3 regions of the Geobacillus uzenensis genome follow, and region 1 is predicted to be linked to each of the others. Evidence: riboswitches for the same ligand, from Rfam matches in the RefSeq annotation. Region 1 holds a riboswitch; each other region holds the start of a gene.
The links. A riboswitch is a leader RNA that binds a small molecule or an ion and turns the genes downstream of it on or off. The one in region 1 is predicted to bind S-adenosylmethionine.
Positions count from the first base shown of each region.

Region 2: another riboswitch for S-adenosylmethionine. It lies ahead of B9L21_RS00995 (methionine ABC transporter ATP-binding protein); the one in region 1 lies ahead of B9L21_RS09615 (hypothetical protein).
Region 3: another riboswitch for S-adenosylmethionine. It lies ahead of mtnK (S-methyl-5-thioribose kinase); the one in region 1 lies ahead of B9L21_RS09615 (hypothetical protein).

Region 1 is NZ_NEWL01000006.1:435,339-445,244, forward strand. Features, by position in the region: gene hutG (formimidoylglutamase) at 1-725, opposite strand, end outside; gene B9L21_RS09595 (PaaI family thioesterase) at 888-1,304, opposite strand; gene B9L21_RS09600 (RNA-guided endonuclease InsQ/TnpB family protein) at 1,543-1,998, opposite strand; gene B9L21_RS09605 (PaaI family thioesterase) at 2,232-2,714, opposite strand; gene B9L21_RS09610 (VOC family protein) at 3,040-3,423, opposite strand; gene B9L21_RS09615 (hypothetical protein) at 3,440-3,775, opposite strand; SAM riboswitch class I at 3,847-3,951, opposite strand; gene glpK (glycerol kinase GlpK) at 4,305-5,798, opposite strand; gene B9L21_RS09630 (MIP/aquaporin family protein) at 5,864-6,688, opposite strand; gene B9L21_RS09635 (sporulation protein) at 6,890-7,291, opposite strand; gene B9L21_RS09640 (hypothetical protein) at 7,486-7,737, opposite strand; gene cspD (cold-shock protein CspD) at 8,060-8,260, shown strand; gene B9L21_RS09650 (DUF2564 family protein) at 8,385-8,654, shown strand; gene B9L21_RS09655 (zinc-finger domain-containing protein) at 9,118-9,333, opposite strand; gene B9L21_RS09660 (ribonuclease H family protein) at 9,340-9,906, opposite strand, start outside.
Region 2 is NZ_NEWL01000001.1:212,634-222,539, reverse strand. Features, by position in the region: gene B9L21_RS01005 (MetQ/NlpA family ABC transporter substrate-binding protein) at 1-702, opposite strand, end outside; gene B9L21_RS01000 (methionine ABC transporter permease) at 718-1,386, opposite strand; gene B9L21_RS00995 (methionine ABC transporter ATP-binding protein) at 1,376-2,404, opposite strand; SAM riboswitch class I at 2,495-2,604, opposite strand; gene B9L21_RS00990 (sterol-binding protein) at 2,678-3,025, opposite strand; gene B9L21_RS00985 (thioredoxin family protein) at 3,178-3,492, opposite strand; gene B9L21_RS00980 (toprim domain-containing protein) at 3,489-3,848, opposite strand; gene B9L21_RS00975 (YusG family protein) at 3,943-4,179, opposite strand; gene gcvH (glycine cleavage system protein GcvH) at 4,255-4,638, opposite strand; gene B9L21_RS00965 (arsenate reductase family protein) at 4,732-5,109, opposite strand; gene B9L21_RS00960 (acyl-CoA dehydrogenase family protein) at 5,243-7,027, opposite strand; gene B9L21_RS00955 (acetyl-CoA C-acetyltransferase) at 7,103-8,275, opposite strand; gene B9L21_RS00950 (3-hydroxyacyl-CoA dehydrogenase/enoyl-CoA hydratase family protein) at 8,304-9,906, opposite strand, start outside.
Region 3 is NZ_NEWL01000006.1:814,922-824,827, reverse strand. Features, by position in the region: gene B9L21_RS11610 (PAS domain-containing sensor histidine kinase) at 1-968, shown strand, start outside; gene B9L21_RS11605 (methylated-DNA--[protein]-cysteine S-methyltransferase) at 958-1,449, shown strand; gene B9L21_RS11600 (ABC transporter permease) at 1,511-2,524, opposite strand; gene B9L21_RS11595 (sugar ABC transporter ATP-binding protein) at 2,466-4,016, opposite strand; gene B9L21_RS11590 (sugar ABC transporter substrate-binding protein) at 4,013-5,176, opposite strand; gene mtnA (S-methyl-5-thioribose-1-phosphate isomerase) at 5,163-6,230, opposite strand; gene mtnK (S-methyl-5-thioribose kinase) at 6,301-7,491, opposite strand; SAM riboswitch class I at 7,577-7,745, opposite strand; gene B9L21_RS11575 (carbon-nitrogen family hydrolase) at 7,839-8,654, opposite strand; gene B9L21_RS11570 (pyridoxal phosphate-dependent aminotransferase) at 8,771-9,906, shown strand, end outside.

The sequences.
Region 1 (9,906 bases):
GTCAACATCACACCGTCATACGTTGAGGCAAATCGTTCGATCTGTTCATAAGCCGCCTCCATCGGCCCTGCAGTCAGCTGTTCTTCCAACATGTACTCGCATCCATACCGCTGTGCATCCGCAAACAGCGCCGCCGTGTTGCCGAGCTTCTGAATCCCTAAGCAGCAATACCCCACCTGTTTGTCCTCATCCAAAATTTGCCGAAACATCGTCCCGGATGTTGGCCCGTCATCATACGGCCGCAAATCGAAATGGGCATCAATGTTGATGATGCCAAGGCGGACATCCGTCCCTAACGCTTCGCGGACGCCCAAATAATGGCCATACGCCGTCTCATGGCCGCCGCCGATCACCACCGGCGCCGCACCGCTTCGCAGCAGGCGGGAGACAGCTTTGCCGAGTTCAGCTTGGCTTTGTTCGAGACGTCTATCCACGCAAACGACATCGCCCGCATCAAAGACAGACACTCCTTGCGGAAGATGCCATGGCAGCCGGCCCAACGCCGCTTTCACAGCGGCTGGCGCCTCTTTCGCCCCTTGGCGGCCTTGGTTGCGGCGCACCCCCTCGTCGCAGGCAAAGCCGATGAGAGCCGCTGCTTGTTCCATCGGCGCCAACGGCTGCGTCAAATCCAACAAACGAATGCGCTGGTGGAGGCGAAACGCCCGTTCATCGCTCACACTGTCCACCCGCCCCGTCCAGCGGCTTTTCTCGGGTTGTTGGTACATCGAATCATCCCCTTTCGACGATCAGCTACCTGTTTCTTTCGCTGCCGCTTCGCCGTTCTCCTTCCTGCAAGGTCAGAAAGAGGTGGGAGAGGGGTTGCTCGAAATGCCGCTTGGTCCGCTTTCGGAATCCCCTATGTCCCGCTCGCACGAATGACCGGTGTTTCATCGTTTTTCCATGATCAGTACAGATGACGTGGCGCTCGCCACCTCTTTGCCGTTTTGCCGCACGATGGCGGTCACATAGGCGATTGTGCGGCCGAACTTTTCCACTTGCGCCTCGATTTCCGCCTCCCCGGCTTCCATCGGACGATGAAACGTCGTTTGTAAGTTGATTGAAGCGTGCATTTGATCATCATGAAGCAAGGTCGTCACCGCATACGCCATCACAATATCCGCAGCTGCGCCGACAAATCCCCCCATAATGACGCCGTTGCCGTTGAGCAGCGATTCACTTACCTTCCATCCCCCTTTCGCATAGCCGTTTTGTGCTTCTGTCAAGCGAACGCCGAGCGTTGTATCGCACGGCGGCGGCGCGCTTTGGCCGGCGATGACGTCATGCAAGTTGACGGTTGATTTCATGCTGTGCCACCCTTTCTGTTTTCGTATCGTGTTACTTTATTCGCGGGAAGGACGCGATTTCCGTTACAGAAAACTTATAAAACTTTTATAAAGCCTTTATCAAACTTTATAAAAGTTTATGTTTCTTTCCTTGTTCATCGCACCCGATTTCGCCAAAGCTACTCTCGTTGGATGTGGCGCTCCGAAGGCTTCAATTCCCCACTAACGAATGGGTACATGTCAATAGCCGCTTTTCGTGCTAGGCTATTGACTCACCATATTTTTTTAAGTTTCTACTTGCGTTCACATCCCTGTCTATTTTACTTCCACATTCATCACATACAAACGTTCTTTCTGACAAAGAAAGTTTCTCTTTTACAGCCCCACAATGGCTGCAAGTTTTAGACGAAGGGAAGAATCGATCGGCAAGTATCAACTTGATCCCATTCCAGGCACACTTATATTCCATTTGCCTTTTAAATTCATGGAATGTTTGTTCTTGGACGGCTTTCGATAGCTTTCTGTTCTTTAGCATTCCATGAGTATTTAAGCTCTCCATGACTACATACTCTGGCTTGGTTTTCACCAAAGATGCAGTGATTTGATGAATAGAATTGTGCCTGATGTGTTTTAGCCTTCGATAGGTCTTTCGAACAAGGAATTCCAACTTCTTTATATTGTTTGTTTTTCTGTAACGGTATTCACCTCTATACACAACTTGTATAATAGTTTTTGCAAATTGTATATAGAGTTTTACGAAATTTTATAAATTTATTTTAACTGTTCCATGCCTTCCTAGACCCCAACAATGACAAGGGGGATGATGGGCTTGGCCCGCCAGCGCGAGCTGAACTGCAGGGGGCGCTCAATTCTTCACCGCCCTCAGCGGCAAAGCGCCGAAGAAAGCGCTAACAAAAACAGCGGCTTTTCGGCGCTTTTTGCTGTTTGTTAAGGGCGGACAAATGTTTTCGGCATCACGACGGCGATGACTTGCCCGCGGGCGCATAATTCGCCATTGGCGAACACTTCGGTGTCAACTTGCCATTTTTTCGGATGAATTTCCGTCACTGTGCCGACGGCCACAAGCGGCACCCCGTGCGGCGTCGGTTTGAGAAAATCAACATGCAATGAAGCGGTGACAAAGCGCGGTGGCGCTTCCCCGCTGCCCGGCTCATGGCCGTTTTTCCGGTGCAGCGCCAGCGCCGCTGAACCGGTGCCGTGGCAGTCGATGAGCGAGGCGATCAGCCCGCCATACACAAATCCAGGGATGGCTGTATGTTCGGGGCGCGGCGTGTATACGGTCACCGTCTTGTCCCCTTGCCATCCGGTGCGGAAATGGTGGCCGTGCTCGTTCAAACGGCCACAGCCATAGCACCAAGCGAATTCATCCGGATAGTCGTCTTGAATAGCGTGAACGATCGTTTCTTCCACGAAATCTCCTCCCCTCTTTTTCTAGTATATCATCCAATCGGAAAGGCCTCGACCCCTAAAGCGCACTTTTCGCCCCAAAGTTGCTGTCCATGCCACAATGAGCGTCGTGAACAACGAAGCTGCTCCATCGGGAATCGTTCCCGAATGTCAGCCCTAACACACACGGACCGCCATCCGTACAAAGCGAAGCTGACAGACCTATGCCACCGCTCGGCGTGCGGTCAAGGCAAGAAAATAGAAGGAGGCGCCAGCCACGCTCTGGCGCCCAAAGCCCGATCGATGGCGACAGGCGGCCGAAATCGCAGGCCGCCTGTTTTCATTCTTCTTATCGTTCCGGCTCGTAAAATTCGATCCATTCCCCGTCCGGGCCGAGGAAAAACAAATATTTCGCCCCGTTCGGAAGCTCCGTAATGTCCTCCCAAACGAGCGGGACGCCAAGCGACACGAGCCGCTCTTTCTCCTGCTCAATGCCTTCGACTGTAAAGGCAACATGATGCACTTTTCCTTCCGTCGGCAAATTCGGATTGTATCCTTCAATCAGCTCGACGATGATCTGTCCGTCAAGCCCTAAAAACGCCAGTTTCATCGTCCCGTTTGTATGGATCATCTCGCTGAGCAGCTCGAGGCCGACGACGTTTTGATAAAATGCTTTTGATGTTTCAATATCTTTCACCTGGATGCCAACGTGTTCAAATTTTTTGACTGCCATTCGTTGTTCTTCCTTTCTATGATTCAATGGAAAACACAGCCCGCAAATACGGGGTCATTCGTGGTGGGAAAATGTCCTTTTTTCCTAGCTCCATCCATACATAGCGGTCAAGAGCATACGGTCCTTCCGCTTTCCATTCCTCCGCCTCATCGTTCGTCAGCACGATGGAAAACATCGCTCCTTGCGCTTCCCCATACAAGTGGATATAGCCGTCCCCGCGGTCGATATGCACCACCGCCTGCCGATCGAACCGGATGAGCTCCGTCCGCACGCAGCGCATGACATGAACAGCAAACGTCGCCGCCGGCAAATGCGCCGCCATGCAAGCGCGCAGCGACAGTCGTTCCGCCACTGCTTCCCCCTCACCTCCCTTTCAATAAAAAACCCCCTTCCGCCTCGGAATGATGCGAAAGGGGATAGCCGTTCTTATCATCCAAAGCGACATCGCTTTGCGGGTGTTAGCACCTTGCCAGCGGCAGGTTGCTGTGGGGTCATCAAGCCCGTTCTCTCGCCCACTCTTGATAAGACGTATGTAATTTACCTCTTATGTTACCATAAGTGGGCAAAGGCAACAACTTTTTTGTTTATTCTGTCTACTTCAACCTTTGCGATGTTGACTGTTTGACGCTGAGACATAGACGAGACGACAGGCCGTTTCGTTTCTTCGCAGCTGTTGTGTTTCATTTTGTTTGAGCATTTAGCACATAGTTTTAGGAAATAGGATAGTGGCTTTCTCTCGTTTTTCGTGCCGCCCGCTAATAAATCGAAGCTTGTGAGGGCTTGCATTAGAACCGATTTCCGCTGCCAAACTGGCAACTGCGCCTCTCGTTTCAGCCACAAAAAAACGGACACCCTTAGCGAAGGGCATCCGTCTTCCCTTGTTATTTAAACGCCATCGCCGCCCGCACCGCTTTTTTCCATCCTTCATAGAGCGCGGTCCGCTTAGCGTCGTCCATCTTCGGCTCAAAGCGGCGTTCGAGCTGCCACTGAGCGGCAATGTTTTCGCGGCTGTCCCAATAGCCGACCGCCAGCCCGGCCAAATACGCCGCTCCGAGCGCCGTCGTCTCGTTAATGATCGGCCGCTCAACCGGCACAGCGAGCAAATCGCTTTGAAACTGCATCAATAAGTTGTTTTTCACCGCCCCGCCGTCGACGCGCAATGTCGTCAGCGGGAGGCCGGCATCCGCTTCCATGGCGGCGAGCACGTCTTTTGTCTGGTAAGCGAGCGATTCCAATGTCGCGCGGATGAAATGCTCTTTCGTCGTGCCGCGCGTGAGGCCGAACACCGCCCCGCGCACCTCGCTGTCCCAATACGGCGTGCCGAGGCCGACGAACGCCGGGACGACGTACACCCCATCCGTTGACTCGACTTTTTCCGCGTACGTCTCGCTGTCGGCCGCCGTTTTGATCATCCGCAAGCCGTCGCGCAGCCATTGAATGGCCGAACCGGCGACAAAGATGCTGCCTTCAAGCGCATATTCGACTTTGCCATCGATGCCCCAGGCGATCGTCGTCAGCAGCCCGTGTTTCGATTGGACCGCTTTTTCTCCCGTATTCATCAACATAAAGCAGCCGGTGCCGTACGTATTTTTCGCCATCCCTTCCGTAAAGCACGCCTGACCGAACAAAGCCGCCTGCTGGTCGCCCGCGGCTCCCGCGATCGGCACCTCCACGCCGAAGAAATGATACGGAACCGTTTTCGCGTATACTTCCGAGGACGGGCGCACCTCAGGAAGCATCGCCTTGGGCACGTTTAAAATTGCAAGCAGTTCGTCATCCCATTCGAGCGTATGAATGTTGAACATCAAAGTGCGCGATGCGTTCGAGTAGTCGGTCACATGGGCGCGGCCGCCGGATAACTTCCAAATGAGCCACGTGTCGATCGTGCCAAACAGCAGCTCGCCGCGCTCCGCCCGTTCGCGCGCCCCCTCGACATGATCCAAAATCCATTTCACTTTCGTTCCCGAAAAATAAGCGTCAATGAGCAGTCCCGTTTTTTCGCGAAACAGCGGATCATACCCTTTTGCTTTCAACTCGTCGCAAATATCAGCTGTCTGCCGCGATTGCCAAACGATGGCGTTGTAAATCGGGTTGCCGCTCTCTTTTTCCCAGACAACCGTCGTTTCCCGCTGGTTCGTAATGCCGATCGCCGCCACTTGTTCCGGCTTCACTTGCGCCTCGGACAAGACGCTGGCAATGACCGCAAGCACCGATCCCCAAATTTCGTTCGCGTTATGCTCGACCCAGCCGGGCTGTGGGAAATATTGAGTGAACTCTTTTTGCGCCATATGGACAATTTCCCCATTTCGGTTGAACAAAATGGCGCGCGAGCTCGTTGTACCTTGGTCAATGGATAAAATGTATTGGTCTGTCATGAACATTCCCCTCTCTTGTTCGATTTTTCTGCCTAGCAGCTCCTCCTCCAACGCCGGACGTTCTGTCAGGTCGAACGGCGTTCCGCTGCAGCTGATTCCCTCTCTTTTCGATGAACCATGCCGACCCCAGCCAGCACCGCCGCCGCGGCAATGAGCGCTCCCCATAGCGCCGGGCTTGCCTTGCCTAAAAACAGCGCTTTATACACCAAGCTGCCTAACGCGCCGCCAAGCAGCGGCCCGACAATCGGCACCCATGCATACGACCAGTTCGACGACCCTTTTCCCGGAATCGGCAGCAAAAAGTGAGCTAACCGCGGCCCAAAGTCTCGCGCCGGATTAATGGCATATCCGGTCGTACCGCCGAGCGACAGCCCAATCGCCACAATCAAAAAACCAACAACAAACGGATTGAGTCCATCGGCGAATCGGTTGGCGCCAATGGCCAAAATGGCCAGCACGAGCACAAATGTGCCGATGATTTCACTCAACAAATTGGCTGCCGGATTCGGCACGGCCGGTCCGGTCGCAAACACACCGAGTTTCACTGCTGGATCATCCGTTTCCTTCCAATGCGGCCAATAGTGAAGATAAACAACCGTCGCACCGGCCATCGCCCCAAGCACTTGGGCAATGACGTACATCGGTACATCTCCCCATGGGAAGTCGCCGCTCAACGCTAACGCCACCGTCAGCGCCGGATTGAGATGGGCGCCGCTGTACTTTCCGACCGCATAAGCGGCCACCGCCACCGCCAGCCCCCATCCCATCGTAATGACGATCCAGCCGGAATTTGCGGCATACGATTTCTTTAAGTTCACGCCGGCGCACACCCCAGCTCCGAAAATGATAAGCAGCGCCGTGCCGACGAGTTCTCCTAAAAATGGTGACATTTGCTCGCTTCCTCCTTTTCATTCGCGGTTTCTTCTTTTATTTCCTGCTTCGGCGGACCTTCCGGAAGGATGCCTGTTGGGCGAAAAACAAAAAACCCACACACTTCCCCCTAACAAGGGAACATGTGTGGGTCTCCGTTTCTCCGCCACAAACTCATTAACTTGTCTCTAGCATAGCGCAAATGTGTAAGCGTTGTCAACCTATTTTTTCGGCAAAATTTGCACATAGTCGAAGTCGAGCGTATCGACCGCGTCTTCGATATGAAGGCGGGTGATGAACCGGTACGACCGGCCCGGGCGCGATGGCGGCAAGGTTTCCGGAATCGTGTAGGAAAACGGGATTTCCTTTTTCTCGCTCGGCTTGATCGCGAACGCTCCGGCCGCCGGGATGACAGCCACGACCGCATCGCGCTCCTTGCCGTTTTCGATCGTTTTTTGCACAAGCTCGACGTCGAGCCGCTCGATCCTTTGTTCCACCGTTCCGCCGTAAATGTGGACGATCCCTTGAATCACTTCTCCTTGGCGCCATAACGATTTATTTAAGATCAAGTCGACGTGCGCCGACCCGACTCCGACTTTTGACATCATTTTGCGCAATAACACCGTAGTCACCTCTTTGTCTCTCTTGTCATATCATCATACGAAAAAACGAAGCCGCCTGTTTCAACGCGAGCCAAAAAAGAAACAGACGATGCTCTCGCGGCACGTCTGCCCCTGGGAGAAGCAGGGACGAATGCGGCTTGTTTTGTTACCGCTTACATTCGAGATTACCGCATTCGCCTTCCGCTGTCAATTGATTATTCGTACACATTTTCGTTCTCGATAATGTAGTCGATCCGGATGACCGGGACGTCTTGTTGCTCGACTTCCGCGACAATCAAGCCGACGCGATCGTTGTAGATGCAAAACGTGTCCTGCCCTTTGCGGAACGCTGATTCCCCGTACGAAAGAACCATGTGGTAAATTTTATTGTCGCTGAAATAACGGCGGCTCACCCGGTTGCCCAGCCGGACGATCACTTCTTGGCCCGCGATTTTTCCGCGGTACATCCGCTTCTCCCCCTTTTTGTCATTCCTATTCCAATGTATGGTTTTTTTCGGCCGTTCATGACTTTTTTCTCCTTCAGCCGCCCGTTTTCCTTTTCCATGCGGCGTTTTTTAGACGGGCAAGCCACTTTTTTCGGAAATTTCCTTTCTTTTGCTTGACGCGGTAACCTTCGGTAGTGTATAGTAAAGTCATCACATAACAGAATATATTTCAGGCATTCAGCACGAATACGCTTCTTGGATTGCTGTGGAGTATATTTTGTTATTTGATAAAAATCTTGAGGTTAGCCAAGCTGGCTAAAGGTATTAGGAGGAATTCAGTATTATGCAACGTGGTAAAGTAAAATGGTTTAACAACGAAAAAGGCTACGGTTTTATCGAAGTGGAAGGCGGTTCGGACGTATTCGTTCACTTCACGGCAATCCAAGGTGAAGGGTTCAAAACGTTAGAAGAAGGCCAAGAAGTTTCGTTTGAAATCGTACAAGGAAACCGCGGACCGCAAGCAGCGAACGTTGTCAAATTATAAGGCTTCGTTGACATAGACGAAAGAACGGGAGCGGAAACAAAAGGCACCTTAGTCAAGGTGCCTTTTTCCATTTCAATGCATAGATTCAGTCAAGAGGCAAACAATAGCAAAGGGAGGTGTTCATATGGCAAAACGCGATGCCGACGTACATACAGGGTACAACGATTTAAGACAAGTGGAAATGTTCGTCGAGACGGCAGAAAAAATGGTCGGTCAGGCGACAATGCAGCTTGATCCGGAAATGCTTGACCACGCGGAACAAGCGATCGAAAACGCCCGCCGCCAGCTTGCCCGCGCCCGGCAGGAAGCGACCGGCGTGGACGACGACGTTCTTGCCCGATGCGAACAAAAGTTGACCCGCGCTGAGCACCAGCTTCGCGAGGCGCAACAATAACCCGGGTCGGTCGGAGCTTCGCGAGGCGAAGCTCTTTTTGCTGCCGGCCTCTTCGGGCGCACTTCCCCCGCTTCGCCCGCCGGGCGAAGCGCTTTTCGCTACGCTGCCGCGCCATCCCCGCCGCCTGCCGCCCCTAGAAGGCTGGGGAAAAACAGCGACCGCCCCTAGCGGACGCCGGATGACGTGAAACGAGAAGCTGATGTCACAAGGTTTCTCCATTTGAGAAACAAGGCGGTGAAGCAACCTGCTCCTTTCATCACCGGTCTTCTAGAAGATCGGTGAAAATCACTGTTTCCTCAACATGAATCGTTTTGGAAAGCTTCCGCTATTTACAACAGTGAAACGTCGTTTGACACCGTATGATCGGCTAAATCACCGCTCTTCTAGACGCGCAAAAACGCCGGTTGCCCCCCATCGGCCGCACAAACCGCGTAAGAGAAACACCGCCTGTTCCCATCGCCTGTCATTGGCGCGGCCGCGGCGGTGCGGAAAGCAGCATCTCCCCGTACTGCCGCATTTGTTCCCCGACCGTGCATTGCTGGATGCAAAACGATTGGGCGTACGTTTTGCCGTACTCTTTCCGGAACGTGCTTTTTAAAAAGCAGCCATCGCAGTACGTTTCCTCCAGCCAAGCGATTTGGTCCAATATTTCTTTCCGTCGGTTTCGCTTCTTTCCCATCGACCCTTACCCTTTCTCCGTCAATTCCATTCGGCTCGTGATCAGCTGTCCGTCGAGCGCTTGGCGCGCGAGCGAATCCGCCTCTTTATTTTGCTTGCGCGAAATCGGCTCATACGCCGGCTGAATGCCAAGGTCGCGCATTTTTGCTTCAATGCGGTCAAGCCAAGCGTTATAATCGTCTTCCAAACACGGCCAGTCGCCTGACAGCTGTTTTAACACAACATGAGAGTCGCCGCGGAACGTCACTGGCAAATGGCGGACGCCAAGCTCCTCAAGCAGCTGCATCACAAACCAAAACGCCGCATATTCCGCTTCGTTGTTCGACTTGATTTCGCCGAGCTGGCGGTTGGCGCGCAGCCGGTAGCGGTGGTCATTTTGCTTATAATACACGACCGCGCCGACGCCGCCTTGAGCCGTCTCATGGTCAAACCCGCCATCAAAATACGCTACGACGTCATGCGGCTCGCTTTCGATTTCCTTCAGCAGCTTCTCGAGCTCTTTTTTCGACCACGCGGTCCCATTTCGGTCGACGAACTCAAGCGCCTTCGTCCGCCCGGTTTTTTCAAAATCGTC
Region 2 (9,906 bases), on a different contig from region 1:
GTCTTTCGGCGATTCGACGGCGATCGGGTCCTTCGCCGGATCCAAGCCGGCGTCAAGCGCGTAGTTGGCGTTGATCAACACGGCATCGCCTTCGCCGTTTTGATAAATTTGCGGCAGCAATCCAGCGTCGACATCCGCTTTAAACGTTAAGTGTTTCGGGTTTTCCACGATGTCGTTGACCGTCGCTTTCGTTTTGTCAACGCCTTCTTTCAGCTTAATGAGCCCTTTTTCTTGAAGCATCGACAAAATGCGGCCATGGTCGGCGACCGAGTTGCTCATAATGATCGTTGCGCCATCCGGCAGCTCTTCGATGCTTTTATATTTTTTCGAGTACAAGCCGATCGGCTCGATATGGATGCCGCCAGCGTTGACGAAATCATAGCCATGCTCTTTCATTTGCGATTCTAAATACGGAATGTGTTGGAAGTAGTTAGCGTCAATTTCTTTGTCCGCCAACACTTTGTTTGGCAAAATGTAGTCTTGGAACGTGATAATTTCCAAATCGATGCCTTTTTCTTTCAACATTGGCTTCGCTTGTTCCAAAATTTCCGCATGCGGCACGTTCGACGCGCCGACTTTCAGTTTGACCAATCCGCCGCCTTTGTCCTCGCCAGCGGCGTTTTCATCATTGTTGTTGCCGCCGCACGCTGCTAACGCAAACACCAAGAGGGCGGCCAACAGAGCGCCAAGCCATTTTTTCATTTGTTTCTTCCTCCTTTATCGTTTATCAATTTTCGAAGTGACAAAGTCACCGATCCACTGAATGACAAAGACGATGATGAGCACCAAAACGGTCGCGACAAACGTCACATCGTTATGGCTGCGCTGGAACCCTTCCAAATACGCCAAGTTCCCAAGCCCGCCGGCGCCGACAACGCCGGCCATCGCCGTATAGCCGACAAGCGACACAGCGGTGACGGTAATCCCGGAGACAAGCGCCGGGAGCGATTCAGGCAGCAGCACTTTCCAAATGATCGTCCACGTCGAGGCGCCCATCGCCTTCGCCGCTTCAATGACCCCTTTGTCAATTTCGCGGAGAGCGATCTCGACCATGCGGGCGTAAAACGGAGCCGCGCCAATGATGAGCGCCGGCAGCGCCGCGTTGGCTCCGAGCATCGTCCCGACGAGCCATTTGGTAAATGGAATAAGCAAAATAATTAAAATAATGAACGGAATAGAACGGAAAATATTCACAAACGCAGCAATGACCATATTGGCCAACCGGTTCTCCCATAGGTTTCCCTTTGCCGTTAAAAATAAAAGCAGTCCGAGAACGACCCCGAAGACGAACGTCGCCGCGACCGCCATTCCGGTCATGTACAACGTCTCAACCGTCGCCGCCCACATCGTCTCCCATTGCACGTTCGGCAGGAGGTTAGCGAGCATCGTGAATCACCTCCACCGCCACTTGCTGGCTGCGAATATAGTCAAGCGCCCGGGCGATTTCATCCGCCGCGCCGTCGATGTGCACAAACAGCACGCCGTAGGCGCCTTGATGGGTTTGTGAAATTTTCCCTTGCAAAATGTTCATGTCCACGGCAAACTGCCGCACGACTTGCGTGATGAGCGGCTGGCCGGCCGCCTCGCCGACAAACGTCAACTGCGCGATCGCCCCGTTCGGGTATTGGCCAAACAAATGGGAAACCGCTTCTTCCGTTTCCTCTGGTTCGACCAACTGCTTGACGAACCGTTTCGTAATCGGCTGCTGCGGGTTGCGGAAGACGTGCAGCACTTCGCCTTGCTCGACGATTTTGCCGCTCTCCATCACTGCCACGCGGTCGCAAATTTTACGGATGACGTGCATCTCGTGCGTAATCAGCACGATCGTCAGTCCGAGCCGCTTGTTAATATCGACAAGCAAATCCAAAATCGCGTCCGTCGTTTGCGGATCCAATGCCGATGTCGCCTCATCGCAAAGCAATACTTTCGGGTTGTTGGCGAGCGCACGGGCAATGCCGACCCGCTGTTTTTGCCCGCCGCTTAGCTGCGACGGATACGCATCTTCCCGCCCGGCAAGCCCGACAAGCTCGATGAGCTCATCGACCCGCTTTTGCCGCTCGTCTTTCGGAACGCCGGCAATCTCAAGCGGAAAGGCGATATTTTCCCGCACCGTCCGCGACCAAAGCAAGTTGAAGTGCTGAAAAATCATCCCGATTTCTTGGCGCGCCTTGCGCAGCTCCCGTCCTTTAATGCGCGCCATATCGCGGCCGGCGACGATCACCTGGCCGCTCGTCGGCTTTTCGAGCCCGTTTAACAGCCGGATGAGCGAACTTTTCCCCGCACCGCTGTAACCGATAATGCCGAAAATTTCCCCTTCACGAATGTCGAGCGACACGTTGTCGACAGCTGTCACCGATCCATTCGCCGCATGATAAATTTTCGTCACTTGTTCAAGTGTAATCATCGTTTCACCTTCCTTCCTCTCAAGGCGGCGGAGCGCAAAAGAAAACCTTTCTGCCCGCAGAGAACAGAAAGGTATTATCTACCATTCCGTCTCTTATCTCCCAAAGCAGGCCGCTTTGTGTGAATTGGCACCTTTTCAGCGGACGCGCTGACGGTTGCCGGGCTTCATTGGGCACATCCCTCCACCTCTCTTGATAAGAGCGCAACAATCGCCTATTCAATTGATTACGAGTGTGATTGTATCATTGGATGTCGAACAGTGTCAACAAATTTTTTACCCAACATGACGATACGGCTTGGCCAAATGGAGGAGCGATTCCAGCAACAACATATGGCGAAAGCTTCCCGATACGTACACTTCCTGCAGCCGGACGAGCTGCTGCAGCTTCAGCTCGCCGCTCAGCAACGACTCAAGCGCTTTCGTTGAGCCGCGCACCGTTAACGTGTTTCGTTCGTCCTTTTCGCTTGCTGCGGCAGCCGGCTCCTTGCCGATCGTCAGCAAAGCGACGCCTTCTTCACTCTCAAAGCGCACACACAATTGCTCATCCGGCAAAATCGGCAATAAATGGCGCAACATTTGCATCCGTTCCATGAACTGTCCCACTAACTGACGCACTTCCATTGACCATCCCCCCATCTCCCTTTGTTCCCTTTATTTCCATACAGAGGGGGAGGAATCCTTTACAAAAATCTCGACAGTCATTGTGGCGAACCAACGCTATTTTTGTCATTTCCAAAGAAATATGTCAAATGGCGTCAAAAAAAGGCAGGTAGTCAGCGCGGCAACCGAGCTTGAATTTCCTCATACAAGTAAGGGACGGAATGAAACGCATACCATTTGCCGGCCATCGTTCCGCCAACAAAAAGAAGCAAGCAAGGAACGCTTTCAATTTTCCAAACGGCTGCTTGCTCCGGAATATAATTCACGTCTGTTTCGTAAAACGGCAGCGCCGGAAACAGCTCTTCAACCACCGTCAACATCCGTTTCGCCAGCTGGCACGTGCCGCACAGCGGAGTATACAAATAAAGAGCCATAAGCGGCTGCTCACTCACCGTCCGTTGGACCTCTATTCGTTCAATCGGTTTCACTCGCCTCTTCCTCTCATTAACGAGTCGATGCGGACGTCAAAATGCGCGCGCAGCAGCACTTGGGCTAAATGCCAAGGCGGAGCGGCAGCCACTTCGCGGTACGCCCGGTCAATATAAATATGTTCCGCCTCCGGAAACATGCGGCGAAACTGCCGACGCAACTTCTCCCCTGCCTCATCGGCGTCCGCAAGCACGTATACATCCTGGCCCTCCAGCTCATCAGCCAGCTCCTCAAGGCGCGCATCACTGATCGTGCCGTTCGTGCAAATAATGACGACCGGTTCGTTCAGCACGGCCGCCACTTTTTGTTTATCTGATCGACCTTCTACGATAATCACTTTTTCTGCCCGTCGCATGTCCGACCCACCTAACTTCAAAAAGGATACCATATTGTATGTCCTGCGCCGGCAAAAGGTTGAAAAAAAAGCAACGGCCATCCACCGTTGCCTTTTAACACCATCCCGCCTCCCCGTCGCAATCGACATATTTTTGGTCCGGTTCAACGGTAGCGGTCACATCTTTGTAGATTTTTCCGTTCTGTTCGGTATACCCATTTTTCAACTGGACGGCCGCCGGAAGCGGAAAGCGCCCGATGAGCTCCCCTTCCTCGTACAAGTCCAACGAGCGGCCGTTCAGCTTGCCGGTCACCCGGTCCGTAATATCGATGCGCGTTCGTTGCAGCGCCATCGGGAGCACCCCTTTTCAATCAAGTTCCGGTATGTATAGAGTGCCCGAAATCGGAGGCGGAGATTGCAGGAACGTTTATCCTTCGTTGACCATCGCCTCGTATTGTTCAGCCGTCAACAAGTTGTCGACTTCGCTTAAATCGTTCGGTTCAACGACAATCATCCACGCTTTTTCATACGGCGATTCATTCACATATTCCGGGTTGTCGTTTAACGCTTCATTCACTTCGACGACCGTGCCGCTGATCGGCGCATACAGTTCCGAAACGGTTTTCACCGACTCGACGCTGCCGAACGGCTCATTCGCCGTAATTTCCGTTCCGACTTCCGGCAGCTCGACAAACACGATGTCGCCAAGCTCTGATTGGGCAAAATCGGTAATGCCGATGCGCACTTTGTCCCCTTCGACGCGCACCCACTCGTGCTCTTTAGAATAGCGAAGTTCTTTTGGCGTGTTCATCGAATCCCTCCATTGCGACAAATTGTATTCTTTTTCATCATAACCGATTTTCGACAAAAACTCACTGAGTTCATTTCATTTTGGTGAAAATTTTTATCTTTCTGCCGACAGACGCCCGGCGAAAAACGACTCATACGCTTGCTCGCGAAATCCGACAATGACCCGTTCGCCATCCGTTAACATCGGCCGTTTCACTAACATCCCGTCCGAGGCGAGCCACTCGAGCATCTCCTCCTCCGATGCGCCGTCAAGCTTGTCCTTTAATCCGAGCTCGCGATATTTCATCCCGCTTGTATTGAAAAATTTTTTAAGCGGCAGTCCGCTTTGGCGATGCAAGCGGGCCAGCTCCTCTTTCGTCAGCGGCTCGTCGACAAGGTGCACCGTTTGCACCTCGATCCCGTGCTCATCAAGCCACCGTTTCGCCTTCCGGCACGTCCCGCATTTCGGATACCAATACAACGTCAGCGCCATAGCTACCCTCCTTTACAACTGTTCGCGGATTCACCCTTGGCCGCCGCTATCGGCGCCTCCCCCTCTTTGTCGACACTTCGGCCTTCGCCTCTGACAGAAAAAAGTACCAGGACAGCCCTGGTACTTCTTATTATCACACAATATACCGTTCCGCTTCAATGAGGGCGGCCGCCGCTTCGCGTTTTTTCGCGATCACGTTGATCGGCGTATGGCGCGTCAGCCGGCGGAGAGCGGCGAGCATCATCCGGAGCGTGTCGCCTTGCTCGACAGCAACGAGCGTTTCTTTTGCATCGGCTTCGATTTTATTGAACGCCTCTTGGCAGAAAATTTGCGTATACAACACTTTTTGTTTGTTTTTCTCTTCCCCGCCCGCTTGAATCGCTTTTTCTGTGCGCAAAAGCGCCGATTCCATGCCATAAATGTTGGAAACGATGTCAGCGATATTGACAAGCACTTCTTGTTCTTCCTCGATCCGTTGGCCGTATTTTTGCGCTGCCAGGCCGGCGACCATCAAGGCGATCTTTTTCGCGTTGCGCACCAAATATTTCTCTTGTTCAAGCACGCCGGAGCCCGGTTCTTCGGCCGTCATCATCATGAGCTCTTCCTGCAGCTGCTGCGCTTTTTGGAAGAGCGGCAGTTCGCCTTTTAACGCTTTTTTCAAATACATGCCCGGCACGAGCAGGCGGTTGATTTCGTTCGTCCCTTCGAAAATGCGGTTAATGCGCGAATCGCGGTAGGCGCGCTCGATTTCATATTCTTGCATAAAGCCGTAGCCGCCATGAATTTGCACGCCTTCATCAACGATATAATCGAGCACTTCCGTCGCGAAAAACTTGTTCAACGAACATTCGATCGCGTATTCGGCGATGGACTTGGCAATTTCTCTGCCGTCTTTCGCCTTTTCCGCATCGAGCAAGCCCATCCGTTCGTCGAACAAGCCGACCGTGCGGTAGACGGAGCTTTCCGCTGCATACAAGCGCGCTGCCATCGTCGCAAATTTTTCTTGCGTCAGCGTAAACTGCGAAATCGGCCGTTTGAATTGCTGACGTTGGTTGGCGTATTTCAGCGTGATTTCAAGCGCCCGTTTCGCCCCGCCGACCGCCCCGAGTCCGAGTTTGTAGCGGCCGATGTTCAAAATGTTGAAGGCGATGACATGGCCTTTGCCGATTTCGCCGAGCACGTTTTCTTTCGGAACCGGCACATCTTGCAAAATGAGCGTCCGTGTCGACGAGCTTTTAATCCCCATTTTCTTTTCTTCCGGACCGGTTGAGACGCCCGGGAAGTCGCGTTCAACGATGAACGCAGTGAAATGCTGGCCGTCTACTTTCGCGTAGACGACAAACACATCGGCGAAGCCGGAGTTGGTGATCCATTGTTTTTCGCCGTTTAAAATGTAGTGCGTCCCTTCAGCGTTCAATTTCGCCGTCGTTTTCGCGCCAAGGGCGTCAGAACCCGATCCCGGTTCTGTCAAAGCATAGGCGGCGATTTTCTCGCCCGTGGCCAAATACGGCAAATATTTTTGTTTTTGTTCTTCCGTGCCGAACAAGACGATCGGCAGCGATCCGATGCCGACGTGCGCGCCGTGCGAGATGGCAAAGCCGCCGGCCGGCGCCATATTTTCCGCAATGATGGCGGAGCTTACTTTGTCAAGCCCCAAGCCGCCGTACTCTTCCGGGATGTCGGCGCTCAACAGCCCGAGTTCGCCCGCCTTGCGAAGCAGTTTCACCGAACGGTCAAACTCATGGTTTTCAAGATGCTCAAGCTGCGGAAGCACTTCGTTGTTGACGTACTCTTCCGTTGTTTTGGCGATCATTTGATGCTCGTCGGTGAAATCTTCCGGCGTAAATACGCGTGCTGCCGGAATGTCCTCAATTAAAAAGCTGCCGCCTTGAATCGCATTGTCCACCGTTTTTGCCATCGTTCGTTTCCTCCCCCAAATATCGTGATTGCCCGGGCGGCGCGGCCGCCCGGTTACATTTCCGTTGGCTTCGCATTACAGCAGTTCAAAGACGCCCGCGGCCCCCATGCCGCCGCCGATGCACATCGTGACAATGCCAAATTGCACGTTGCGGCGCCGCATTTCATGAAGCAGCGACAACGTCAGCTTCGCCCCCGTGCAGCCGAGCGGATGGCCAAGGGCGATCGCCCCGCCGTTGACGTTGACGATGTCCTCATCAAGCCCAAGTTCGCGAATGACTTGGATCGATTGGGACGCAAACGCTTCGTTCAACTCGATCAAGCCGATGTCGGACAGCTCAAGGCCGGCCAGTTTCAACGCTTTCGGCACAGCCGCGACCGGACCGATCCCCATCACTTCCGGCGGCACGCCGGCGACGGCGAACGAACGGAACTTGCCGAGCGGCTTCAGGCCGAGCGACTCCGCTTTTTCGCGGTCCATGACCATCACCGCCGCAGCCCCATCGCTCATTTGCGAGGCGTTGCCCGCTGTGACCGTACCGTTGACGGCAAACGCCGGGCGCAGTTTCGCGAGCGTCTCCATGTTCGTGTCCGGCCGCACCCCTTCATCTTGCGTAAAGACCACTTTCTCTTCGACGAGTTTGTTGTTTTCGACTTTGCGCACCGTCACTTCCACCGGCACGATTTCCTCATCAAATTTCCCCTCAGCCAGCGCGTTCGCCGCCCGCTGATGGCTGCGCACGGCAAACGCATCTTGGTCCTCGCGGCTGACGCCGTATTTTTTCGCCACTTGTTCCGCCGTGTGTCCCATCGACATGTAATATTCCGGCGCTTCTTCAGCGAGACGCGCGTTCGGGCGGACGACATGGCCCATCATCGGCACCATGCTCATCGATTCGACCCCGCCGGCAATGACCGTATCGGAGTGGCCGAGCATCACCCGTTCGGCCGCATAGGCGATCGCCTGCAATCCGGACGAGCAATACCGGTTGATCGTGATCGCCGGCACCGTATACGGCAGCCCGGCGAGCGCCCCGATGTTGCGGGCGACGTTCAGCCCTTGCTCCGCCTCCGGCATGGCGCAGCCGATAATTAGATCGTCGATATTCCCGTCATAGTTTCCTGCCCGTTTTAGCGTTTCTTTGACGACAAGCGCCCCTAAATCGTCCGGCCGCACATGGGCGAGCGTCCCTTTTTTCGCTTTCCCGACCGGTGTGCGCGCTCCTGCGACAATCACCGCTTCTCTCACGCCAATCCCCCCTTAACATTCGTCCGCCCTAGTTGCGGAGCGGTTTTCCTTTCACAAGCATGTGCTGCATTCTCGCTTGCGTCTTCGGCTCGCCGATCAAGCTTAAGAACGCTTCACGCTCAAGGTCGAGCAAGTATTGTTCATCCACTTCCGTCCCGTATGGCACGCGGCCGCCGGCCAAGACGTACGCGAGTTTTTTGGCGATTTTCAAATCGTGCTCGCTAATGTAGCCGGAATGGAACATCGATTGCGCGCCAAGCAGCATGGCTGCATAGCCGCTTTCACCGGCTACCGGAACTTTTCTCCTTACAGGCGGGCGATAACCGTCTTCATATAAGGCGAGCACCGCCTGTTTCGCTTCGTAAAGAAGATGATCACCGTTCATCGTCATGCCGTCGCGGTCATTTAAAAAGCCAAGCTCGCGCGCTTCGGCCGCTGATGTTGACACTTTCGCCATGGCGATCGTTTCAAACGTTTTGGCCGCCACTTTGACATAGTCGACATCCGTCCCGCTCGGCAGGCTGTTCAACCGTTTGATGTACAGCTCCTTGTTGCCGCCGCCGCCCGGAATCAAGCCGACGCCGACTTCGACGAGCCCGATGTATGTTTCCGCCGCCGCTTGGATGCGCGAAGCCGCCAAGCTCACTTCCGCCCCGCCGCCGAGCGTCATAGCAAACGGCGCCACAACAACCGGTTTCGGATTGTATTTCATTTTCAAAAGCGCCTGCTGGAACTGCCGGACTGCTAGCTCGAGTTCAAAGAAATTTTCGTCCTGCGCTTCCATGAGCATCATCGCCAGGTTCGCGCCGACGCAGAAGTTTTTCCCTTGGTTGCCGATGACCAGCCCTTTGTAGTTGCGGTTCACTTCCTCAAGCGCCTCGTTGATCATGAAAACGATGTCCGCACCGATCGCGTTGTTCGGCGAATGGAACTCCAAAAGCGCCACGTCATCGCCGAGGTCGATGAGGCTCGCACCGGCGTTTTTCTTGATGACGCCGCGCGTTTCTTTCAGCCGGCGGATGTGGATGACTTTTTCGCTCTCTTCTACTGTTTTATATCCGCCGGGCGCATAATAGAACCGCTGGCCGTTTTTCGTTTGATAGAACGAGGTCGCTCCGTCGGCGAGCATGTCCGTAATCCACGCCGGAATGTCGCGCCCTTCGGCCTGCATTTTGCGCACCGATTTTTCAAGGCCGATCGCATCCCACAGTTCAAACGGTCCTTGCTCCCAGCCGAACCCCCACTTCATCGCCCGGTCGATCGCCACGATGTCATCGGCGATCTCCCCGACAAGCCCGGACGTATATAGAAGCGTCGGCGCGATGATGTTCCATAGAAGCGTGCCGGCGCGGTCGCCATCGGCGTAGACGAGCGTTTGCAACTTGGCGGCCGTTCCTTTCGCCTGCTTCGCCATTTCCACCGCCGGGGTGACGAGCTTTTTGCGCGGCTCGTATTGCATCGTGACGTAGTTCAGCTCGAGAATGTCTTTTCCTTGCTTGAGGAAAAACCCTTGTCCAGATTTGCTGCCGAGCCAGCCGTTGTCAAGCATCGTGTTCATAAACTCCGGCACGCGGAACGCTTCTTTTTCCTCTCCCTCGACGTTTTCGTACACGTTGTTGGCAACATGGACA
Region 3 (9,906 bases), 380 kb from region 1:
TCGACGCGAATCCGATCGCCTGCGACTTTTTCGCTGCCGCAAAAGAAACGCTGCTCGGTCAAACGGTGATGGAGCTTGTTCCAGAGCGGGCGCGCCGCCAGCTGAATAAGCTCCTCCAGCAATGCCAGCGCGCCGGCGAGGCGAACGGTGAAGTTGAGTTTTCTGATGAGGGAAAGGGGAAAATCGTTGAGTTTTCCTTGAAAAAAGAAGTCATTCCTGGCGTAGGGATGATGAGGTTTCGCGACGTTACGGAGCGCAAAGAAATGGAGTTGCAGCTGCGCAAATCGGATACGCTCAATGTCGTCGGCGAGCTGGCTGCGGGCATCGCCCATGAAATTCGCAACCCGATGACGGCATTAAAAGGCTTTATCCAGCTGCTGCAAGGAAGCATTGACGGCGACTATTCGATGTATTTTAATGTCATTATGTCGGAGTTGAAGCGGATTGAGTCGATCATCACCGAGTTTCTTGTCCTGGCCAAACCGCAGGCCGTGCAATACAAGCAAAATGATATTTGCAAAATTATGCAAGATACGATCGATTTGATCAGCGCCCAGGCGATGATGCATAACGTGCAAATCATTGCCGATTTCGACCGCGGGCTGCCGCCGGTGTATTGTGAGCCGAATCAGCTGAAGCAAGTGTTCATTAACATTTTGAAAAACGCCATCGAAGTGATGCCAAAAGGCGGGGACATTACGGTGCGCATCGCCCGTGACGGCTGCCATGTGCGCATCTCGATCACCGACCAGGGGTGCGGCATTCCGAAGGATAAAATTAAAAAGCTCGGCGAGCCGTTTTATACGACAAAAGAGCGCGGCACCGGGCTCGGCTTGATGGTCAGCTATAAAATTATCGAAGAACATCAAGGGAAAATTGACGTGGAAAGCGAGGTCGGCGTCGGCACGACGTTTCATATTACGCTGCCGATCGAACGAACGGAAAGAGAGGACAACGATGACGATTGATTATGCAGTATACCGTTCAGAGCTGCTCGGCGATATTTACATCGCTTCTGACGGCGATGCGATTGTGAAAGTCGAACTGTTTTCGAAAGAATGGCGCGCGTTTGCGAGCGGGCATCCGGTTGTAGAAAAACGGTCGCCGCTTTTGGAACGCGCGCTTGCGCAGTTGGATGAATATTTTCATGGCCGCCGCCAAGCGTTCGCTTTGCCGCTTCGGTGGCAAGGCACGGCTTTTCAACAAGACGTGTGGAAGGCGCTGTGCCGCATTCCGTACGGCGAAACGGCGACCTACGCCGATATTGCCGCGCAAATCGGCCGTCCGAAAGCGGTGCGCGCCGTCGGACAGGCGAACCGGGCGAATAAACTGGCCATTGTCGTTCCGTGCCATCGCGTGATCGGCAAAAACGGCGCCTTGACCGGCTATGCCGGAAGCCGCACCGATGTGAAGGAGAAACTGTTGGCGCTCGAGCGGCGCCACAAATAGACGGAATGGTGGAAAAAAACGCCGCCCCCGGGGCTCGAGTCCACAGGGGCGGGATCGGGCGTTATTTTTTTTGCCAATGTGACAGGGCGAGGGCGCCGACTAAAATGGCGCCTTTTATAATGTCCTGGGCGTAGTACGGGACGTTTGCCATCGTCAAGCCGTTTAACAACACACCTATCAAAATCGAGCCGAACAACGTGCCGATGACGTTCGGCTTGCCGGCGCCAAAGACGGAAAAACCGATGTAGGCGGCGGCGACGCCGTCCATCAAAAATGAGGCCCCAGCTGATACTTGCCCGGTGCCAATGCGCGAAGCGAGGACGATGCCGCCTAGGGCGGCGAAAAAGCCGCTGATGATGTACGCATACGTCCGGTAACGGTTCACCGGAATCCCCGACAGCCTTGCCGCTTCCCGGTTTTCCCCCGTCAAATAAAAGAGGCGTCCCGGTTTGGTGTATGTCAAAAACAAGTGGGCAGCAATGACGACGAACAGCATCAGCAAAACGGAAAACGGTACGCCGAACAGCTCTCCTTGGCCGATAAATAAAAAGGAAGGAATGAATTTGCCCGGCGCCGTGCCGCCGTCTGGCAGCGGCATATCGTTGTAAATCGAAAATCCTTTCGTATAGGTGAGTTGTACGCCGTTGATGGCATACATCGTCGCTAAGGTGGCGAGCAAATCAGGCAATTTGAATTTGACGATCAAGAGCGAATTGAGCAGTCCGACGGCGACGCCGAGCAACAGCGGCACGAGCAAGGTGACGAAAATTTCTTGACGGTGCAAGACAAGCGCCGCCGCACTGGCGATCGTCGCAAGGCTTACCGTTGAGCCGACCGATAAATCGAAGCCGTCAACGATCAGCGAAAACGTAATGCCGATCGCCACGAGCGTCACGATCGAAATCGAGCGCAAAATGTCGCTGAAGTTTTCATACGTGAAAAACCGGTCTTGTGTGATGCCAAAATAGGCGATCACGGCCAGAATGGCGAGCAATGTCCCATGTTTATACAAAAACTCAAGAATAGACGGCGCCGTTTTTTTCGACGGCGTCGCGGAAACGGCCGGCTGATTCATCGATTTCACCTCCACTGCAATAATAAACAAGCTGCTCGTACGTGAGTTCAGCGGCCGGCAGGCGGGCGAGCAGCCGACCGTCGACCATAATATAGATGGTGTCGCAAACCTCGAGCAGCTCATGACATTCGCTTGAAAAGTACAGCACGGTTTTCCCTTCATCAGCGAGGGTGCGGATGATGGAAAAGACGTCTTGTTTCGCGTGAACATCGATTCCTTTCGTCGGTTCATCGAACAAAAAGACGTGTGCGTTCGTGTTCAGCCATTTGCCGATCACGACTTTTTGCTGGTTGCCGCCGCTTAAGTGGCGGACAGCCGTGGCGCTTGACGGCGGATGGATGGCGAGCGAGCGAACGAGGGTATCGGCGGCCTCCGCTTCTTGTGCCCGCTTGATCCATTGCCAGCGCGCCAGGCGGGAAAGAAGGCGCACGGTGATGTTCGTCCGCACCGATTCGGGCAAAAACAGCCCTTGCTTGCGCCGTTCTTCGGGAATAAGGGAAAGTCCGGCTTCGATGGCTTCATAAGGTGACGAGAACACATAGCGCCGGCCATCGATTTCCCATTCGCCCGCCGTCTTTCGATGGGCGATGAGGCTTTCAGCAAGCTCCGTCTTGCCGGCGCCGACCAAGCCGGCGATGCCGACAATTTCCCCGCGATGGGCGTATAGGTCGATGGTCGTGCCGGTTTTGTCAATCGTGATTCCGCGGGCGGCAAAGGCGATGTCGCTTCCGTACGTGCGCGCCTGTTTGGCAGAGGTTCTTCGCTTCGTCCCGGTCATATGAAGGATGATGTCTTCAAGCGACAGGCTGCCGGCCGCGCCGTGATAGACGACGCGGCCGTCGCGCAAAATCGTCAGCCGGTCAGCGATTTCTTGCACTTCTTTCAGCTTATGAGAAATATAAATAAAGCCGACGCCTTGCTGTTTCAGCTCATGAATGATGGCAAACAGCCGCTTCGTTTCTGCCTCGCTCAGCGCGGCGGTCGGTTCGTCCAAAATGATGTAGCGCGCGTTTGACGACAACACTTTTGCCAGCACGATGAGCTGTTTTTCATGGAGCGAACAGTCGCGCACGAGCTTCGTCGGCGGGATGGAAAGGCCGACGCGGCGAAGCAGAGCGGCGGCCCGCTCTTTTTCTTGGCGCAGCGAGCGGATCGGCCGGTTTTTCACATCAGCGAGCTCGTCAGCCGCCAGGTTTTCGTAAACGGGCAGGCCGGGAAACAGCGCTGTGTCCACTTCTTGCACGACAAGGCCAATGCCGGCCTGCTTGGCCTCACGCGGCGATGAAAACGCGCATGGAGTGCCGTCGATCGTGATCGTGCCGGCGTCGGGCGGAACGGCGCCGGCCAACATGTTCATCAGCGTGCTTTTGCCGGCGCCGTTCATGCCTAAAAGGGCGTGGACTTCGCCCGGACGGACGTCGAAGTCCACGCCGTCAAGCACGCGCACGGCGCCAAACGATTTTTCCATGCCCCGCATTGACAACCCGTTCATTTTTTGTTCACCTGAGCTTCCAGCGTTTTCATCCACGGCGAGATGGCGACGTTCGATTGCCCCCAGCCCGGGATGTATTGCGAGAGATCGCTCATCGATACTTGTTTGTCCGGCAGGTCAGACCGTTTCACTAAATGCGGCTCGAGCGAGTAAATGTTCGGCGTTTTTTCACCAGCAATTTTTTGATAGGCGAAGCGAACTTGAACGCGGCCGACTTCCGCCGGATCCGTCGCCGTCGTCGCCACCCACGGACTGTTCGGTTTTTGGATCATTTGCAAGTCTTCGTCGCTTAAATCGATGCCGTACACTTTAATTTCCGTGCGCCCGGCTTGTTCGATGGCGCGCGTCGCCCCTTTGGCGAACTCGTCCCATGTGGCGAAGACGGCATCGATGTCGCCTTTATTCGGATATTTTTTCAAAATGGCCTCCATTTGCGTTTGCGTGTCCAGCGCGGTGTTGGCGCTCGCTGTGCCGAACTTGGCGACTTCTTTTATGTTCGGGTAGCGCTTTTTAAATGCGTCGTAAATGACATGACGTCGCTCCATCGGTGTGAAGCCGCCGACCCAAATCGTGACGATTTCACCTTCGCCGTTTAAGTCTTCCGCAAGTGTCTTTAACGTTTTCCAAGCGAGGCTATAGTCGTCTTGGTCGATGACGGTGACGCCGGGAATGTTCAAATCGTTGTCAAACGCCACAACCGGAATGCCTTTGGCGACGGCTTTTTTCACCGGCCCTTCGAGCGCATCGGCGCGGCCGTGGTCAAGCAAAATGGCATCGACGTTTTGCGTAATGGCCGTTTCAACATATGATGCCATCTTCGTCAAATCGTTGTCGGCGTTATACACTTGCACTTCGCCGCCGAACTTTTGCACTTGTTCTTTCACGCCGGCGATGTATTGCGAGGAGAATGTGCCGATCGACATTTGCATGATGGCGGCGATTTTCACCGGTTTTTTCAGTTGTTCCGGAATGGCCGCCTGCCCGCTGCTTGCGGCGGTGGAGCTGTTTGCCGATGAGGCGGCGCCTTGCTGGCCCGTTTGTTTCGTTTCGTTGGCCGGCTTGGCGCTCATGGCATCTTGCTCATTTGTGCAGCCGGCTAAGATGGAGAACACGGCAAAGAAAAGAAGAAAAAGGAACGATAAGGCCTTAAATTGTTTCATGGTGCTCCTCCTTTGTGAATAACGATGGCAGCGCCGTTTCGTAATGGCCGCGGACGATGCCTTTTTCAGTAATGATGGCGGTAATGAGCTCGTTTGGCGTAACATCAAACGCCGGATTGTACACGTTGACGCCTTCCGGGGCGATGCGCACGCCGGCGAGATGCGTCACTTCATCCGGGTGGCGCTCTTCAATCGGGATATCCGCCCCTGTTTTTGTCTTGATGTCGATCGTTGACAGCGGGGCAGCAACGTAAAACGGAATGCCGAACGATTGGGCGAGCAAAGCGAGGCCAAACGTGCCGATTTTGTTCGCTGTATCGCCGTTTCGCGCGATCCGGTCGGCGCCGACGATGATGGCGTTAATGTGTTTCGCCTTGATCGTTTGCGCCGCCATGTTGTCGGTAATGAGCGTCACATCGACGCCCGCCTGCATGAGCTCCCATGTGGTCAGGCGCGCTCCCTGCAACACCGGCCGCGTTTCTAGGGCGTAGACGGACAGCTCGATTCCTTTTTCTTTTGCCAAATAAAACGGGGCGAGCGCCGTTCCGTAGCGGGCGGTGGCGATCGAACCGGCGTTGCAAATCGTCATCACCCGGTCGCCCGGACGGAAAAGGGACAAGGCGTATTCGCCGATGCGGTGGCACACATCCTCATCTTCGATTTGGATGCGGATCGCTTCGTGAATGAGCATTGTTTTCGCTTCGTTGACGGAAGCGGCGCTTTTCGCGGCGGCGACGAGCCGGTCGAGCGCCCAAAACAAGTTGACGGCCGTCGGGCGGGCGCTCGCTAAGTAGTCGCGGTCTTGTTGCAAGCGGCGCTGAAATTCGTCCACTGATTCGGTTTCATAGCGCGAGGCGGCGAGCGCCAAGCCGTAGGCAGCCGTGATGCCGATCGCCGGCGCCCCGCGCACTTTCAACGTCGCGATCGCCTCATGGACGTCTTCGAGCGTATGCAAGTCCATGTATTCGGTGATCGATGGCAGTTTTTGTTGGTTTAAAATCGTGACATGCGTCTCATGCCATTCGACAGAGCGCGGGATGACAAATGAGTTCATCGTCGTCTTCCTTTCTCGGTTGGTCGATTGGCCCGGGCTGGCGTTGGACGGCCGGCCCGGGCAGAGGGTGTCATCGTTCCGTTTCGACGAACAGGCGGCGGAAGCCGTCCGTTCCCGCCAGTTCGGCACGCTCAACGATCAGGCGGCGGCCGAGACGGAGTGCGTGCCGTTTCGCGGCGAGCCGTTCGACTTTTTGGTCAATGCCGTCGAGATCCGCCACATGGGCGAGGCCGATCGTCCGGCGGATGACCTCGCAGCCGGCAAAACCGACGGCGTCAACGAACGCCTGCCGCAGCACCTCATCAAGCAGTCCGGGCGTCGCGGCGTACGTTTCGACGCTTTCGGTGCGCCAAAGCTCCGAGAATACAGACGTAAAAACGTCCCACGTCTGGTCGATATGATCAAAGAGCGGACGGCGCTCCGATTCAGGGCGGGACAACGCATTTAACAGCAAGTTGGCGAAAAATTGGCCAAGGTCAAACCCGATCGGGCCGTAAAAGGCGAATTCCGGGTCGATCACTTTTGTTTCGTCGTCGCTGGCGAAAATGCTGCCAGTGTGTAAGTCTCCGTGCAGCAGTACATCCGCTTCAGTTAAAAACTTGCGCTTCAGCTTCGCTGCTTCGAGGCGGAGGCGGTCATCTTCCCAAAGCGCTTCAACGTCTGGGCGCAATTCGTCTTCAAAGTTGTTCGTGTCATGGTCGAAAAACGGATCGGTAAAGACGAGATCTTCCGTAATTTTGCATAGCTCTGGATTGACAAAGCTTTGCGCCAACTTCTTTTTCTCTTGTTGATTCATGCCGAAATCAGACGTGTAAAACGCTGTTTTGGCGATGAATTCGCCAATATGCCGGGACAAAAGCGGATACGTTTTCCCTTCGATCAGCCCTTTGCGGGCGATTTGCAAGTGGGACAAATCTTCCATCACCGTGATGGCGAGCGATTCGTCAGAGTAGTAGACGTTTGGCACATATTGCGGCACATAGCTGGCAAACGTGCGCAGCGCGTTGCTTTCAATGACCGCGCGTTTTAATGTGAGCGGCCAGCTTTCACCGACGACTTTCGCGTACGGCAGCGCTTGTTTGATGATGATGCCTTGCTTTGTCTCTTGGTCGACGATATGAAACACTAAGTTTAAGTTGCCATCGCCGATCTCGCGGCACAGAAGCGGCGCCCCGTCGCGGAACAAGCCGAGGCGGACGGCAAGGGCGGTCGCTTTTTGTTCGGTGAGCGGTTCGTAAACAGCTGATTGGACAATCGTCATTTTCACGTTCCCCCTTTAGGTTTTGGCAAATGAAAAAGCCTCTTTCGCATACGGAAAGAGGCTTGAAGATGCATCGTCTTCGCGCCTCTTATCTTTCAGAAAGACATCGGTCTTTCTGTTGGACTTAGCACCGTGCCCTGCGGAAGCGGGTCGCTTCCGGCGCCGCCCTTGGCGTGCGCCCTATCTCACGATAGCATTACGGTCGGTTGCTGGGCTTCATTGGGCCAATTCCCTCAGCCAACTCTTGATAAGAGTACCGATCTGGCTATTGAGTTTTTGCAATTTTCACGATGTTAACAATCGTTTGGTTGCTTGATTCGAATGATACAGGTTGGGCAGGCGGATTGTCAATACGTTTTAAAAATTTTTTTTGCCGCCTCGTCGTAATCGCGCGGCCGGCGGTCGGCAAACACCGGGATGCGCGCACGGACCTCTTTAACGAGCGCCGGGTCGATGTCCGCTAGAAGAACGCCCGGCTTTTCATCGGCCTCGGCGATGATTTCGCCCCACGGGTCGATGACGAGCGAATGGCCGGCGAACACGTTGTTCGGGTCTCGTCCGGCCCGGTTGCAAGCGACGACATAGCATTGGTTTTCAATCGCCCGCGCCATCAGGAGCGTCCGCCAATGGTGAAGGCGGGGAAGCGGCCATTCGGCGACGACAAACAGCACTTCCGCTCCGGCCAACGCATGGGCGCGAATCCACTCCGGAAATCGGATGTCATAGCAAATGACCCCAGCGCACGGCAGCCCGCTAAGTGAAAATAAGCCTGGCTCGTTTCCCGGCTGCAAATACAAATGCTCATCCATCAGTTGGAACAGATGAAGTTTGCTATATTCACTGACGATTTGGCCGCTTCGGTCGGCGACAATCATCGTGTTCGTCACACCGGCAGCGGTTTTTTTGGCGACTGAGCCGGCGACGAAATGGACGCCATATGTTTGCGCCAGGCGGGAGGCGAACGCTTTCGCCCGCACGGCATCGTCATCGGCAATTTCGTCCAAGCGCGTCAAGTCATAGCCGGTCGTCCATAGTTCCGGAAGCACGACGATGTTGGCTCCTTCGTTGGCGACGGATTGCACGGCTGTTTCGGCTTGCTGTTCGTTCGTTTGCGGATCGCCAAACGCGATATCGAGTTGGAGGCAAGCGATGCGGATGGTCATTGTTTTTCACCCCAATGAAAAAAATTTGCTTTACATTTTGCTTTTTACGATATATGATTTTGCACTAGAATTTCAAGAATTTTTGAGAAGGAAGAATTTTTGAGAAGGTGTGGGCGATGACGATCGAATTTCCATTTTCCGAACTGCTTGAACAGCTGCCGAAGCAGTTTTTTGCTTCGCTTGTCGCCAAAGTGGGAGAGAAAATCAAGGCCGGGCATGATGTCATTAATTTAGGGCAAGGCAATCCGGACCAGCCGACGCCGAAGCATATCGTTGAGGCGATGCAACGGGCGGCGGCCAATCCGAAGTACCATAAATATTCGCCGTTTCAAGGCTACTCCTTTTTGAAAGAAGCCGTTGCCGCCTTTTATGCGTGCGAATACGGAGTTGAGGTTGACCCGACCCGCGAAGTCGCCATTTTGTTTGGCGGCAAGGCCGGGCTTGTCGAGCTGCCGCTTTGCCTCGTCAACCCGGGCGATGCGGTGCTCGTCCCGGATCCAGGCTATCCGGATTACTGGTCGGGAATCGCGCTCGCCCGCGCGCGGATGGAAATGATGCCGCTTGTCGCCGAGCAGCAATTTTTGCCCGATTACAGCGCCATTCCGGCGGCGGTCGCCGACCAGGCGAAACTGATGTTTTTAAACTATCCGAACAACCCGACCGGTGCGACGGCGACGAACGAGTTTTTCGCCGAGACGGTGGCGTTCGCCGCCAAGCACGGCATTGCCGTCGTGCACGACTTTGCCTATGGGGCGATCGGTTTTGACGGCAAAAAGCCGGTCAGCTTCCTCGAAGTTGACGGGGCGAAAGACGTCGGGGTTGAAATTTACACGTTTTCGAAAACGTACAATATGGCCGGCTGGCGCGTCGCGTTTGCCGTCGGCAACGAGCGGATCATTCGGGCGCTTGAGCTGCTGCAAGACCATTTGTACGTCAGCCTGTTCGGCGCCGTCCAGGAAGCGGCGGCCGCAGCGCTTCTCGGCCCGCAAGATTGCGTCAACGAGCTTGTCGCCCTGTATGAAGCGCGCCGCAATACGTTCATTTCTGCCTTGCGCGGCATCGGCTGGGAAGCACCGGCGCCGTCCGGGTCGTTTTTCGCCTGGCTCCCCGTACCGAAAGGATGGTCGTCGGCTGAGTTTGCCGATGTGCTCCTTGAGCGGGCGCATGTTGCCGTCGCTCCGGGCATCGGTTTTGGCGAGCACGGCGAAGGGTATGTGCGCGTCGGCCTGTTGACCGATGAGGCGAGGCTCTG